One region of the Buttiauxella agrestis genome, then DNA from elsewhere that is predicted to be linked to it. Evidence: predicted binding sites of a transcription regulator. Region 1 holds the regulator's gene; the other holds the start of a gene.
The links. Region 1 encodes Fur, which represses iron uptake genes when iron is present. Its sites were predicted from a motif close to ATAATAATGAGAACNACTATCAA; they were not measured.
Positions count from the first base shown of each region.

Region 2: a site for Fur is predicted at 2,397-2,419, ahead of exbB (tol-pal system-associated acyl-CoA thioesterase). Genes of this name have one in related genera too.

Region 1 covers NZ_UIGI01000001.1:3,530,529-3,537,888, forward strand. The annotation lists gene seqA (replication initiation negative regulator SeqA) at 1-168, opposite strand, end outside; gene ybfF (esterase) at 370-1,146, shown strand; gene ybfE (LexA regulated protein) at 1,282-1,563, shown strand; gene fldA (flavodoxin FldA) at 1,715-2,245, shown strand; gene fur (ferric iron uptake transcriptional regulator) at 2,528-2,980, shown strand; gene chiQ (ChiQ/YbfN family lipoprotein) at 3,070-3,402, opposite strand; gene chiP (chitoporin ChiP) at 3,451-4,848, opposite strand; gene glnS (glutamine--tRNA ligase) at 5,321-6,988, opposite strand; gene nagE (N-acetylglucosamine-specific PTS transporter subunit IIBC) at 7,167-7,360, opposite strand, start outside.
Region 2 covers NZ_UIGI01000001.1:4,145,331-4,152,690, reverse strand. The annotation lists gene DY231_RS19580 (AraC family transcriptional regulator) at 1-188, shown strand, start outside; gene DY231_RS19575 (DedA family protein) at 233-892, opposite strand; gene metC (cystathionine beta-lyase) at 1,103-2,317, opposite strand; gene exbB (tol-pal system-associated acyl-CoA thioesterase) at 2,482-3,216, shown strand; gene exbD (TonB system transport protein ExbD) at 3,221-3,646, shown strand; gene DY231_RS19555 (methyl-accepting chemotaxis protein) at 3,871-5,322, shown strand; gene fucA (L-fuculose-phosphate aldolase) at 5,360-6,007, opposite strand; gene DY231_RS19545 (LacI family DNA-binding transcriptional regulator) at 6,046-7,044, opposite strand; gene DY231_RS19540 (ABC transporter substrate-binding protein) at 7,174-7,360, opposite strand, start outside.

The DNA of each region.
Region 1 (7,360 bases):
AGGTGCGGCAGTTGCCGCCGTCTGGCCGGTCGTTGCAGGTGTAGCAGGAGTTTGACCGGCGGTAAATTTCAGCATGCGCCGTAAAATATCGGACGCGCTTTCACCAATGTGCTGCGTGTGGCTGGCAATATAGCGATAGAGCTCGTCATCAACTTCAATTGTTTTCATCTTAATCCAGTGCGATATCTTTTCTGAATACAAGTTGTTGGGATTATAAGGACAAATCCCAACCTCGGGTAGAGCCAAACTTTTGTCACGCCACAAAGTCAGACTAAACTGGAAATTTGCGGCACCGCAGTGGAAAGCCGACTGTGGCAGAATGCCGTTATGATACCCTAACCTCACGAAGTAAAAAAAAAGAACTTTGCCATGAAATTGAATGCTCGCCTGCAAACTGCGCAACAATTGACTAGTAATTCCCCCATCGTCCTTATTCACGGTCTTTTTGGTAGCCTTGATAACCTCGGCGTACTGGCCCGCTCACTGGGGCAGGATCATCCGTTGCTGCAAATTGATCTCCGCAATCATGGGTTATCGCCGCGTAGCGAAGAAATGAACTACTCTGCGATGGCGCAGGATGTTGTCGAAACGCTTGATGAATATGGCATTAAGAAAGCCATTATTATCGGCCATTCCATGGGCGGGAAAGTGGCAATGGCGTTAACCGCCGTCGCCCCAGAACGTATCGATAAATTGGTGCTGATTGATATCGCCCCGGTGGATTATCAAGTGCGCCGCCACGATGAGATTTTCGAAGCGATCAATGCAGTGAGCCGCGCAAACGTGAAAACTCGCCAGCAAGCCGCCGTGATTATGCGCGAGCATCTTAATGAAGAAGGCGTGATTCAGTTTTTGCTGAAATCCTTTTCTGACGGCGAATGGAAATTCAACGTGCCGGTGCTGTGGGAGCAATATGAGAATATTGTCGGATGGAAAAACATCCCTGCCTGGAACGAACCGGCGCTGTTTATTCGCGGGGGAGCATCTCCTTATGTTGACGAATCTCACCGCGAACAGCTGCTTTCGCAGTTCCCACAGGCCCGTGCGCATGTGGTTGCCGGTGCTGGCCACTGGGTTCACGCCGAAAAACCTGATGCTGTTTTGCGCGCAATTCATCGTTTTATCGGTGAATCCGCAGCAAACTGATTAAAAACAAACCGACTGGCCGCAAGTTGCGGCTAACGCGTTGGCGCGCAAGCCATGCTGATGTATGATTGCGCGCTAAATTGCGCCAGAGCACCCCGCTCAGTGCCACCTGAATTCCCTGTCAGTAGTCTAATCATGGCAAAAGAACAAACGGACCGTACTACATTAGATCTGTTCGCGGACGAGCGTCGCCCGGGGCGACCAAAAACAAATCCGCTAACGCGTGATGAGCAATTGCGTATCAACAAACGCAATCAACTCAAGCGCGATAAGGTACGCGGCCTGAAGCGAGTGGAGCTAAAGCTCAATAATGACGCGGTAGATGCTCTCAACCAACTGGCTGAAGCGCGCAATATCAGCCGTAGCGAGCTGATTGAAGAGATACTACTCGCGCAACTGAAGCAGCATCTCAGTTAGTTTTAGTGCTATGTCCTGGTATGCAATGTTGCAGTCTGTGCACACCGGGGCGATAGCAGTTTCCGCACCACGAAGTGTTCTGCTATGATTGCCCTATCTGTGGCCAAATAGCAGCCACCATACCATTAAGTATCAAGAGGTTATTTTACTCATGGCAATCGTAGGCATTTTTTTCGGCAGCGACACTGGTAACACCGAAAATATCGCGAAAATGATTCAAAAACAGCTCGGTAAAGAAGTTGCTGAGGTGCATGACATTGCTAAGAGCAGCAAAGAAGACCTGGAAGGCTTCGATATTCTGCTTCTCGGCATCCCAACGTGGTATTACGGTGAAGCACAATGCGACTGGGATGATTTCTTCCCGACGCTGGAAGAAGTTGATTTCAATGGCAAACTGGTTGCTCTGTTCGGCTGTGGCGACCAGGAAGATTACGCGGAATACTTCTGTGACGCGTTAGGCACTATCCGCGACATCATTGAGCCACGCGGTGCAGCTATCGTCGGCCACTGGCCAACTGCGGGCTACCATTTCGAAGCCTCTAAAGGTCTGGCTGACGACGATCATTTTGTCGGTCTGGCTATCGACGAAGATCGTCAACCAGAACTGACGGCTGAACGCGTTCAGAAATGGGTCAAACAAGTTTCTGACGAGCTGAACCTGGCTGATATCATCAACGCCTGATGCCAGATGTGACGCAACTATTGGGTTGCGTCACATTGATAGATATTATCGATTAAAATAATCGCTACAAATTTTTAACTTTTCAGTTTGTCCCTGTACAATGAACTCCTGATCAAAAAGCTAGCAAGGCAAACAAATCGCGACTCAGCCGCCATTTTTTAGCTTGATTATGCATAATACTTGCGGTTCCCATTTAGAAGTGGCAGTTCTATAATGAGACGCATTCATCTTAACGCTCACCCTGAGTCCGAGCGAATCGTTAAGCAACAGGACAATTTCCGCATGACTGACAATAATACCGCATTAAAGAAGGCCGGCTTGAAAGTCACGCTTCCGCGATTAAAAATCCTTGAAGTGTTGCAAGGGCCGGTGAACCACCACGTCAGTGCGGAAGACCTCTATAAACGTCTGATTGATATGGGCGAAGAGATTGGTCTCGCCACCGTTTATCGTGTACTAAACCAGTTTGATGATGCAGGCATTGTGACTCGTCATAATTTCGAAGGCGGCAAATCCGTGTTCGAACTGACGCAGCAGCATCACCATGACCATCTGATCTGTCTGGATTGCGGCAAGGTTATTGAATTCAGTGATGATTCAATCGAAGCCCGCCAGCGCGAAATCGCATCACGTCATGGCATTCGTCTGACTAACCACAGCCTGTACCTTTACGGTCACTGCGCTGAAGGTGATTGCCGTACTGATGAAAACGCACACGAAATCAGCGAAAGGTAATCCGTATATTCTGCCTTCTGATTCAGAAGCCAGGCATAAAAAAACCGGTGAGGAAGCTCACCGGTTTTTTTATTGCTTACGCGCAGCCATTATTTGTTGTTAGCGCGAATCTCTTGCCAGATTTTGTCGCATTTGGCTTTTACCGCCTGGTCATTACCCGTGCGGGTCGCCTGAATGCAGTTCTGGTAATCCAGGGTACGCACCGTTTCTTTCTTCGCGAAATCCTGATGCTCTTTTTCCTGACCTAAAACATTTAACACACTCTGGCAGGCCTGGATTTTATCCGGGTTGCCTTCTGCGGTGTTAATACAAGCGCTATACGCTTGTTTCAATTTAGTATCTTCCGGAGCCGTTTTAGGTTGTTGCTGCGCACACGCACTCAAACCTAACGCCATCACCGTAATCAGAACTAGCTTTTTCATGTTTGATATCCTTAAGAAAACCGGGCGTGTTTAGCGCCCGGAATCACATCAGAAGATGGTGAATGGTGCGATAACAATAAATTTCACGTCACGCTCATCCTGGAAGATGTTGCCGTAACCACCGCCCCAGCTTGGGATGTCGGAATGGTTGTCGTATTGAGTGAAGTGCAGTTTGAACAGAGTGCCTTTCGCACGACCATCCTGAACGGTGTACAACGCATCAAGGCTGTACGCAGATTCTTTCAGGCGGTTATCCGCATCGTAGTAACCGTCTGTCGTTGGTTTGGAGCTTGGTTTAGCATCCCATGCGTAAACATAAGAAGCACCCACTGCCCAACCCGCAAGATTCCAGTTGCTCAGGTCATACATCGCGCCTGCAAATACCGCTTTTTCACCGTTGGCGTTGAAGTCAGAGCGGTTATCCCACCACACATCAAGACGACCGTTGGAAGAGGCGTAAGTTGGCGTCATACGCTGCAAGAAGTAGCCCTGTTGGCCATCGGCCTTAACCACGGTTCCTTCAAGGCGCAAATCAACCTGGCCGACTCTGTATCCGAGAGTCAATGCCTGCAACCATGCGGTTCCGTCGTACAGATCGTTCACGCTGCCGTCGGAAACTTTGTCACGCGTGCCGTAGAACTGGTAGCTGGTGGTTAACGGGCTGCCCGCGATATCAAATTTGTAGCTCGCCTTGGTGAAATACTGATCAACATAACCTTCAGCCTGACCAAATGCGGCCTCAAGAATCAGGTTATTTTTGAAGTCATATTTCGCACCAAGTGAATGTAAGTAATCGACTTTGGTGTTCTTATCGTTCTGATAGAACTTGTCCATTTCCAGGTGCCACGGAGCTTTATACTCGTTGGTCCACATGTAGGAGAAGCTCAGAGCACCAGAATCGCCATAGTCAAAGTTTGCACCGGCTTCTGCGCCCTGGTAAGTACCTGGCATGAAGCTCCAGTGTGGTGCTAACAGAGTTTGACCGGTTGGCTGAATGTAACCACCACGCGCCCATACCGGGCCGTATTTGAATTTAGCCGCTGCTTTATAAAGGCTGATGCCGCTCTTATCGCCGGAATAATCTTCGTCGTAAGCTTTGTTAGAAGAGGAGAATGCGATTTCATTTGGGTGACCGCTGTTAGCGTTTTCTGCCATTTCGATAGCAGTAAAGGCCGCAATGTCCAGACCAAACATGTCAGCGGCATAACCTGACTGGAAGTCCAGGTTTGCGTTCCAGGTGGAGTGCGCAAGGTTAGTTTCGTATTTACCCGTTGTGACGTCTTTACGGTCACGCTCACGCTGCCAGTAATAAACACCACCGGTCAGTGTTGAATCATCAACAAAACCTGCTGCTGTTGCCTGAGGGATGACTACTAATCCTGAAAGAGCCGTAACACCTGCGATTGCAAGCGCAAGCGCACTACGTTTGCCACTAAACGTACGCATAGAAAATTCCTCTTTGACGAATAAATAATCGCTGGACGTTAAAAGACGTCATATAGCGAAAAAAGTAAAAATGCCTAACGGCTAAAGCGGTTATGAATATTTGCCCGCATTACTGCTTTCTTAAGACTATTTTTCGCGACGCGAATTATCAACGACTTTGTAAGAGTTCATTCCGATATTATGACAGAGAGCACATAATTTATGAGTATTTGTAACAAATAGCGACTCAAGAGTTTTATCTTGATAATTGAAATTATTAACACACAAAACTCTATATGAGAGCGCTCACATAATTAAACAAAGAATTTTAAATGTTCCGATATTGACCGTGAATATTTTGCAGGAAGGAGTGTAAATAACATTAATTCGCAACGCGAATGTGAAGAAATGTTTAACCAGATGATTCTAAAGCGAAAAAAAAACGCCGCGATTTGCGGCGTTTTGTCACATATTGACCATGTAACCTAAGGGTTTATTCGCCCATTTTGGCCCAGGTATCACGTAGCCCGACGGTACGGTTAAATACCAGTTTGTCAGCCGTTGTATAACGGCTATCCAGGCAGAAATAACCTTCGCGCTCAAACTGATACGCTTTGCTGATTTCGGCATTTTTCAGACTTGGCTCGACAAAACCTTGCTTGATGACCAGAGACTCTGGGTTAATTGTTGCCAGGAAATCTTCAGCAGCACCTGGGTTCGCCACGCTGAACAAACGGTCGTAAAGACGGATTTCAACCGGCAATGCATGTTCGGCACTGACCCAATGAATAACACCTTTCACTTTACGGCCATCCGCCGGGTCTTTGCTTAATGTGTCCGGATCGTAGGAGCAATGCAGCACGGTCATGTTCCCTGCTTCATCTTTCTCAACACGATCGGCTTTAATCACATACGCATTACGCAGACGAACTTCTTTGCCCAGCACCAGACGCTTGTACTGTTTGTTGGCTTCTTCACGGAAGTCAGCGCGGTCGATGTAGATTTCACGGCTAAACGGCACCTGACGGCTACCCATCTCTGGTTTGTTAGGATGGTTAGGCATCGTGACCATTTCAACTTCGCCCTGCGGGAAGTTTTCAATGATAACTTTTACCGGATCAAGAACAGCCATCGCACGCGGCGCGTTCTCGTTCAGGTCGTCACGGATACAAGATTCCAGGGCAGCCATTTCAACGGTGTTGTCTTGCTTGGTCACACCAATGCGCTTACAGAATTCACGAATAGATGCAGCGGTGTAACCACGACGACGCAGACCCGAGATGGTCGGCATACGTGGGTCATCCCAACCCTCTACAACCTTCTCAGTCACCAGCAGGTTCAGCTTACGCTTGGACATGATGGAGTATTCGAGATTCAGGCGCGAGAACTCGTACTGACGCGGGTGCGCAGGAATAGTGATGTTATCCAACACCCAGTCGTACAGGCGACGGTTGTCCTGGAATTCCAGCGTACACAGGGAGTGCGTAATGCCTTCCAGCGCATCGGAGATGCAGTGGGTGAAGTCGTACATCGGATAGATGCACCACTTGTTGCCGGTCTGGTGATGGTCGGCAAACTTGATACGGTAAATAACCGGATCGCGCATGACGATGAACGGCGAAGCCATGTCGATTTTCGCGCGCAGGCACGCAGTCCCTTCAGCAAACTCACCGTTACGCATTTTCTCAAACAGCGCGAGGTTTTCTTCAACGGTGCGGTCGCGATATGGGCTGTTTTTGCCAGGAGAGGTCAATGAGCCGCGATATTCACGGATTTGTTCCGGAGTCAGTTCATCGACATACGCCAGACCTTTATTGATCAATTCAACCGCGTAGTTAAACAGCTGGTCGAAATAATCAGAGGAATAACGGATGTTGCCGGACCACTGGAAACCGAGCCATTCAACATCGTGCTTAATGGAATCAACGTATTCGATGTCTTCTTTTACCGGGTTGGTGTCATCGAAACGCAGGTTGCACTGGCCTTGATAATCTTGCGCGATACCAAAATTCAGGCAGATGGATTTTGCATGGCCGATATGCAGATAGCCGTTTGGCTCTGGCGGGAAACGGGTGCAAATGCTGGTGTGCTTACCATTGGCCAAATCTTCATCAATAATCTGGCGAATAAAGTTAGTTGGGCGGGCTTCGGCCTCACTCATCGCGGGTTCCTCTGTGCAAAAACTTTAGTTATCCGCCCATGATCTTATAAGCAAGCGTCGGAAACAACCTTTTGTTGAATAAATAAGGGGATTGGGAAGGGTCGGCAGGAGCAATAAAAAAGCGGCTGGAGAAAAAACTCTCCAGCCGCTAAAGGCACAATCTATGACTCAGGAGCGATTATTTGCCTTTAATTTCATACAGAGGCGTTTGGCCTGCAACGACGGAACCTTGCGCCTGGATAACCAGACCGCTGTAGTCGTCGATGTTGCTGCAAACAACCGGGCTAATCATGGAGCGAGCATTGGCGTTCAGGAAATCAAGATCCATTTCCAGAATCGGCTGGCCTGCAACCACTTCAGCACCCTCTTCTA
Region 2 (7,360 bases), 610 kb from region 1:
CACCGCTGCAATATCTTAAGAGTTACCGACTGCACAAAGCGCGGATGCTGATTTTGCACGACGGCATGAAAGCCAGCACCGCGGCGATTCGTGTTGGCTATGAAAGTGCCTCGCAGTTTAGCCGCGAGTTTAAGCGCTATTTTGGTGTGACGCCGGGGGAAGATGCGGCGCGTATGCGAGTGATGTAGGTTGGATTAGCGTCGGATTAGCGTTAGCCACATCCGACACTATCTTACGCAGGATTAAATTTTTTCCTGATAACCACAAACAGTGTCCCCACCAGGCCTGCAACCAGCAGCACCATCGGGAGAATCATCAGGCAAGTCATCACCTGATCTTCATGGCGTTTAACGAAGGGAATCATGCTGAGGGCATAACCGAGGCTGGTCACGCTGCCGACCCATAATAAGCCGCTCAACCAGTTAAACACCTGGAAACGACGATTGCTGAGGCCGGAAATCCCCGCCATGGTGGGTAAAAGCGTGCGTACAAACGCCAAAAAACGCCCGGCTAACAGAGCGAACAAACCGTGTCGGTCAAACATCACCGTTGCCCGCTGGTGATACTGCGGCGGGAGTTGTTTGAGCCAGCTTTTCACGATTTTGGTATTACCGAGCCAGCGACCTTGCGCGTAGCTCAACCAGCAACCGAGGCTTGCTGCCGCGGTCAAAATAATGATTGTCGGGATAAACCCCATCACCCCTTTCGCGACCAGCGCTCCCGCGAGCAATAGCAGACTATCGCCTGGCAAAAACGAGGCGGGCAGTAATCCATTTTCGAGAAACAGCGTCGCAAACATGACGCAATAAACCACTCCAACAACATGAGGGTCCGCGAGTGCAGCAAAGTCATGTTGCCAAAGCGCCTGAACGATATTGTGTATAACAGCCATGGCAAATCCTGTGGAACTGCTTTAATGAGCACGCGTGAATCTACAGTATGAAGATTAGGCGCACCTTAGTATTTGAGGCCCCAGTTAAAGGGGCCTTAATCTTGTGGTCATAGTGTAACGCTAAAACCGCTCCGACTTCATGATCGCAGACTCAACAAATCATTTCAAAACGGCAAAAACTGTCTTTTACGGCATCCACTTCTGGCAATTTTAGGCAATACGCTGGAAACCTGCGTCGAGATCGGCAATCAGATCGTCAACATTCTCAAGTCCGATATGCACGCGAACTAAGGTTCCGGTGAAATCAACTCCGCCTGCCGGGCGGATTTCCGCCAGCTCTTCCGGTTGGTTTGCAAGGATTAGCGATTCATATCCACCCCAGGAATAAGCCATACTAAAATAGTGGAAATTGTCCAGGTAGTGTTGATATTGGTCATTACTCAAGCGCTTTTTAAGCACAAATGAGAACAAACCGCTGCTGCCTGTAAAGTCTCGTTTCCAGAACTCATGCCCTTTGCTGCCGGGCAGTGCAGGGTGATTGACACGTTCAACCTGCGGATGCTGCGCCAGCCATTCGGCAACTTTTAAGCTGCTTTCATGATGTTGGCGCAGGCGCACCGCCAGGGTACGCAGACCACGACTGGTCATGTACGCCGTGTCGGCATCCAGCATCTGCCCCATCAAATATGAATTCTCGCGTAACTGGTCCCAGCAACGTGCGTTCGACACTGCCGTACCCACCATCGCATCGGAATGGCCAATCAGATACTTGGTGCCCGCCTGAATCGAAATATCGATGCCGAAATCCAGCGCCTTAAACAAAATGCCCGCAGCCCAGGTGTTATCAATCATGATAATGGCGTCAGGGGCAACGCGACGTATCGCCTTAACAATCGCTGGAACGTCATGTACTTCCATTGTGATAGAGCCTGGCGATTCCAGAAATACGACTTTAGTATTGGGCTGCACCAGCTCTGCAATGCCTTCGCCAATCATCGGGTCGAACCAGGTGGTCGTCACGCCGAGTTTGGCGAGAATTTTGGTGCAAAAATCCTGGCTAGGTTCGTAAGCGCTACCGGTCATCAGCACGTTATCGCCTTGCTCGACGAATGCCAGAATCGCATTGGCAACGGCGGCCGCGCCGCAAGGGTAAAGCGCGCAACCCGCGCCGCCTTCCAGTTCGCACATCGCTTCTTGTAAAGAGAAATGGGTGAGGGTGCCGCGGCGGCCATAAAAAAGCTCGCCTTTAGCGCGGTTAGCCGTCGCCTGTTTTTTCGCTTCTACAGTTTCAAAAACCAACGAGGAAGCGCGTTGAATGACGCTGTTAACCGAACCCTGGGTGAATTTTTTATCGCGCCCGGCATTAACCAGCGCCGTTTCGATGTGCTTCTTCGCAGTCATGTTCACTTTACCCTGTTTAACCATCTGGATGTCTAAACTTAACTTATCATCTTTTTGCTGCGTAAGCGCAAGGAATGCATAGACAATTTCAGGCACTCTTTAAATACTAATGAGAACTACTATCAATTCGATGCCGTTTTGATATTATTACGACCAGTTTTTGTATTGTTTCGTGGTGGAGAGTAAGAGTGACGAATAATTTGATGCAGACAGACCTTTCTGTCTGGGGCATGTATCAGCATGCCGACATCGTGGTAAAAATTGTGATGATCGGCCTGATTCTGGCCTCTGTCGTCACCTGGGCAATCTTCTTTAGCAAAAGTATTGAGCTGTCATCGCAAAAGCGCCGTCTTAAGCGCGAGCAGCAGCAACTGGCTAATGCCCGCTCTCTGGATGAAGCCAGTGAAATGGCTGAAGCGTTTGATGCGAGAAGCCTTAGCACCATGCTGATCAATGAAGCGCAAAACGAGCTTGAGCTTTCCGCCGGCAGTGAAGATAACGAAGGCATTAAAGAGCGTACCGGTTTCCGTCTTGAGCGTCGCGTTGCGGCGGCCGGTCGTCATATGGGACGCGGGAACGGCTTCCTTGCGACTATCGGTGCAATTTCCCCTTTCGTCGGTCTGTTTGGTACGGTCTGGGGCATCATGAACAGCTTCATTGGTATTGCTCAGTCGCAAACCACCAACCTGGCGGTCGTCGCGCCGGGTATCGCAGAAGCGTTGCTGGCAACGGCTATCGGCCTGGTCGCAGCCATTCCAGCGGTTGTTATCTATAACGTGTTTGCCCGTGTGATTGGCGGCTATAAAGCCTCGTTGGGTGATGTCGCCGCTCAGGTTCTGCTGTTGCAAAGTCGTGACCTGGATTTGGCTGCAAGTTCTCAGTCTCGCCCGGTACGAACAGCTCAGAAACTGCGTGTAGGTTGATCCCATGGCAATGAGTTTTAACGAAAACCACGACGATAACGGCGAAATGCATGACATCAACGTGACGCCGTTTATCGATGTCATGTTGGTGTTGCTGATTATCTTCATGGTGGCAGCGCCGCTCGCCACGGTCGATGTGAAGGTCAACCTTCCCGCGTCCTCAAGCCAGCCGCAGCCGCGCCCTGAAAAACCGGTCTATCTCTCCGTTAAAGCGGACAAAACTATGTTTATTGGGAACGATGAAGTCACCCAGGAGAACATGGTTAACACGCTGATGGCGGCGACAGAAGGCAAGAAAGACACCACAATCTTCTTCCGCGCAGACAAATCGGTTGATTACGAAACTATGATGAATGTGATGGATACGCTGCATCAGGCAGGTTATTTGAAGATTGGCTTAGTGGGGCAGGAAGTCACTAAACCACAGTAAACCCGCCATCAAAGCATCCCAAAGCGGCCTGTTAGCATAACTAACGGGCCGTTTTTCTTTTATACGCATTCCTGCCTGACTTAATTCAAATTATAAAAATCACCCGATCGTATTATTGATACCGTGAGAAATATATTCGCGCTAAAACAATACTTATCTATGCTATTTCTATGCGGGATTATTCCGTACTGAAAATATCTGATAACAGAAGCGTGGATAAGCAAATGGCAACGATGACTGTTCTGCATTCAGGCAAAAAACAGCCCGACGTGGTGTCACTCCGAAGTATTTATCTGCATGCTGATATATTGATGTTTTCTGTGGTATGGGGAATGTTCGTTATTTCGCTTGGTGTGGGGTGGGCTTATGATGCGCTCCCCGTCGCGTTAGTTGTTGGTGGTCTTCTTGCTATCAGTTCCAGTATTATCAAGGTATTACTTCCAGGGAAGTTATTCACACGCTTGTATTATGCATGCACATTAATCGGTTTTGCCGCTTTGTTAATTCAATTAGGAGAGGGCGAAACTGAATATCACTTTTCGGTTTTTGTATTGTTATCGGCATTATTAGCTTATAGGGATTATCGCCCGGTATTAATGGGGGCGGCAGTCGCTGCGATTCATCATGGGTTATTCGCCTGGTTGCAGGCTAATGAATTATTCGGGATTACCTGTTTTATGCATCCCGGTATTCACATGGTGGTATTCCATGCCATTTTTGTGGTGGCACAAACGGCAATCCTTATTTATATGGCGTTGCGAATGGCCGACGATGCCCGTTCCGCCAGTGAAGTCGCTCAACTGGCGGCGCAGATAAATCGCCAGCCGGGGTATTTAACCCTGACGCGCAGCGAAAGAGACAGCCGCACGCCCTTTGCTCAAACCTTTAACACCACGCTGGCCACCATGCGCAACACACTAAGCCAGGTTAGCGAGGGTGTAGCGTCGGTGCTTACCGCCTCAGAAAGTATTATCCAGCGTAACGCAGCGCTGTCTAAACGTTCCGATGAACAAGCAACCGCGCTGGCTGTTGCGGCAAGCGCGATGGAGCAGCTTAGTTCGGCGGCTATCGTCACCAGCGAAAAAGCGCAAACTGCGAGGATGCTCGCAACAACAGCCAGTGGCCTCGCCAGCAAAGGCGGCGTGAGCATTGATGCGGCGACTCACACCATGGAGCAAATCCGTGAAGAGTCTGACCACATCAGCAACATTCTCAAACTCATTGATGGCATCGCATTCCAAACTAACATTTTGTCGCTCAATGCGTCCGTTGAGGCGGCTCGCGCAGGCGCTCATGGCCGAGGATTTGCCGTCGTGGCTGCGGAAGTTCGCACCCTGGCGCTACGCTGTGAAAATGCGGCGAAAGATATTCGCCAGCTGATCAGTGTCTCGGTTGAATGTACCCGCACCGGTTCACAGCAGGTAGAAAATGCCGGGCAAACCATGCGCGAAGTGATTGGTGCCATCAATGCGTTGGCGGGGCTGGTGGAAGAACTTTCGGATATGAGTGGCCAGCAAAGTTTGAGCATTACGCAAATGAATGAAAGCATTGCCCGCATTGATGAAAGTGTTCAGGAAAACGTGGAACACACGGCGCAAACCGTGCAGGCGGCGCGTCAGCAACAGCAGCAAGCGGATGAGTTGCAGCAGGCGATTTCGGTGTTTAAATTAGCATAATGTCCAGCGCCGGTTTTTATAGCGCTGGACATTATGGTTATTCTTCAATCCGCAAGCCGTAGCTTTTGAACTTCTCAAGAACAATGGCAATTTCTTCATCCGGCAGCACCGGCACCGGATCGACGATGGCAAGCGTAGTGAGATATAACCGCGCCAGCACTTCCACTTCGTGCGCCAGCCACAATGCTTTTTGCAGGTTTTCTTCACAGGCAATCAGGCCGTGATGTTGCAGCAACGTGGCTTTGCGATCTCTCATCGCCTCATAAACATGTTCTGAGAGTTTTTTAGTCCCAAACGTGGCGTATGGGGCGCAAGGAATGGTGTTCCCGCCACCGACGGCAATCATGTAATGGATAGCAGGAATTGGGCGGTTGAGAATCGACACCGCCGTGCAATGGACGGCATGGTTATGCACGACCGCGTTGGCATCGGGACGGGCCTGATAAACGGCCTGATGGAAACGCCACTCGCTGGAAGGGATTTTGCCCTCTTCAAATTGGCCGTCAGCATCGACAAACACAATATTGGACTCGGTTAAACGCTCATAAGGTGTGCCCGTCGGGGTGATTAACATGCCGCCCTGATAGCGCACGCTAATATTCCCTGCGGTTCCCTGATTTAAACCCAGGCGTGTCATTTCAAGGCAGGTGTCTATTATTTCACGTGCCAGTACATCTCTTTCCATTTCTTTTCTCCATATTCTTTGAACGGTGAAAATAATATTCAGTGATTACTCTCACGCTTGATTAGCACCATATTAACTTTTTCTGTTCGCATTGCCGGTTGCCCGTCAATTGCCAGCTGCATTAATTCAAACGCTTTCTCAGCCCAGGTGTCTTCATCCTGGCGCATGGACCAGACATTATTGGATAAAAACCCTAACATTGGGTGTTCATCGAATGTGCCAATATTGATATGTTGCGGAATAACACCACAATGTTCGCGAATCGTTTTTATTGCGCCTTCAAGCATTGGCAATGACGACGCAATAAAGGCATCCGGTACTCCGACGCGCGCGATAAGGTCTTTCATCAACTGTGCACCGCCTTCCGGCGTATTATCCTGCGCCTCTGCAACCCAGTGTTCTGCACTTAATTCGTTTTGCCTGAGCGCATCCAGATACCCTTGCAAACGGTCGTGAATACTGGGCAGCGCGGTGTCGCCCACCAAAAACCACAGCGGCTTTTTCCCGGCTTCAAGCATGGACTCAGTGAGTGTTACACCACCGGCAAAGTTATCACTCTCAACCAGCGCGTTATCGGTAAATTTGAAATCACGGTCGAGTAAAATCAGCGGCTTTTGTACCTGGCGTAAATGGTGCTGTTGATTCTCAAGCGTCGAAGGGGCAATAAACAGACCATCGACATTACGCGCAATAAGCGCTTTCACCAGTTTGTTCTCATAATCAACATCGTTATAAGTACAGCTGATCATTAATTGAAAGCCAGATTTACGGCAGCGTAATTCTAACTTTTCAGCGAGTGTGGCAAAAAATACGTTGGAGATGCAGGGAATAATTAGCCCCAGGGTATCAGTTTTATTTAACTTCAGACTGCGGGCTGAATGGTTAATAGTGTAACCGTAACGTTCTACATGCTCATTAATGCGGGTCTGGGTTTTCTGACTGATGCGATATTGTTCTGCTTTACCGCTTAATACCAGTCTCACTGTCGTGACCGACAAACTGAGATCCGTTGCGATTTGTTCTACCGTCTTCGGCATGTCCGTTTTCCCCAGTCCGTTATCAAAAAATAGCTGCCATTATAAATCCAAAACTTCAAACACCTACCGCAGTTTGTCATTCTCACCGGACAGCCCCCTTGCGTTGGCGCAAAGGGGCGGGCGTTGGGTTTACTTCTTACCAAACGGATGCAGCAGCTTATCTACTGCCGGATCGTTAATGTTCTTCATGCTGACAAATTTGACCGGGATATCAATCACTTTGGCGACGGCTTTACCATTGATTGCATCATTCAGCGCTTTAATACCCTGATAACCAATCTGATACGCATCCTGCACCACAAAGCCTTGCAGCACG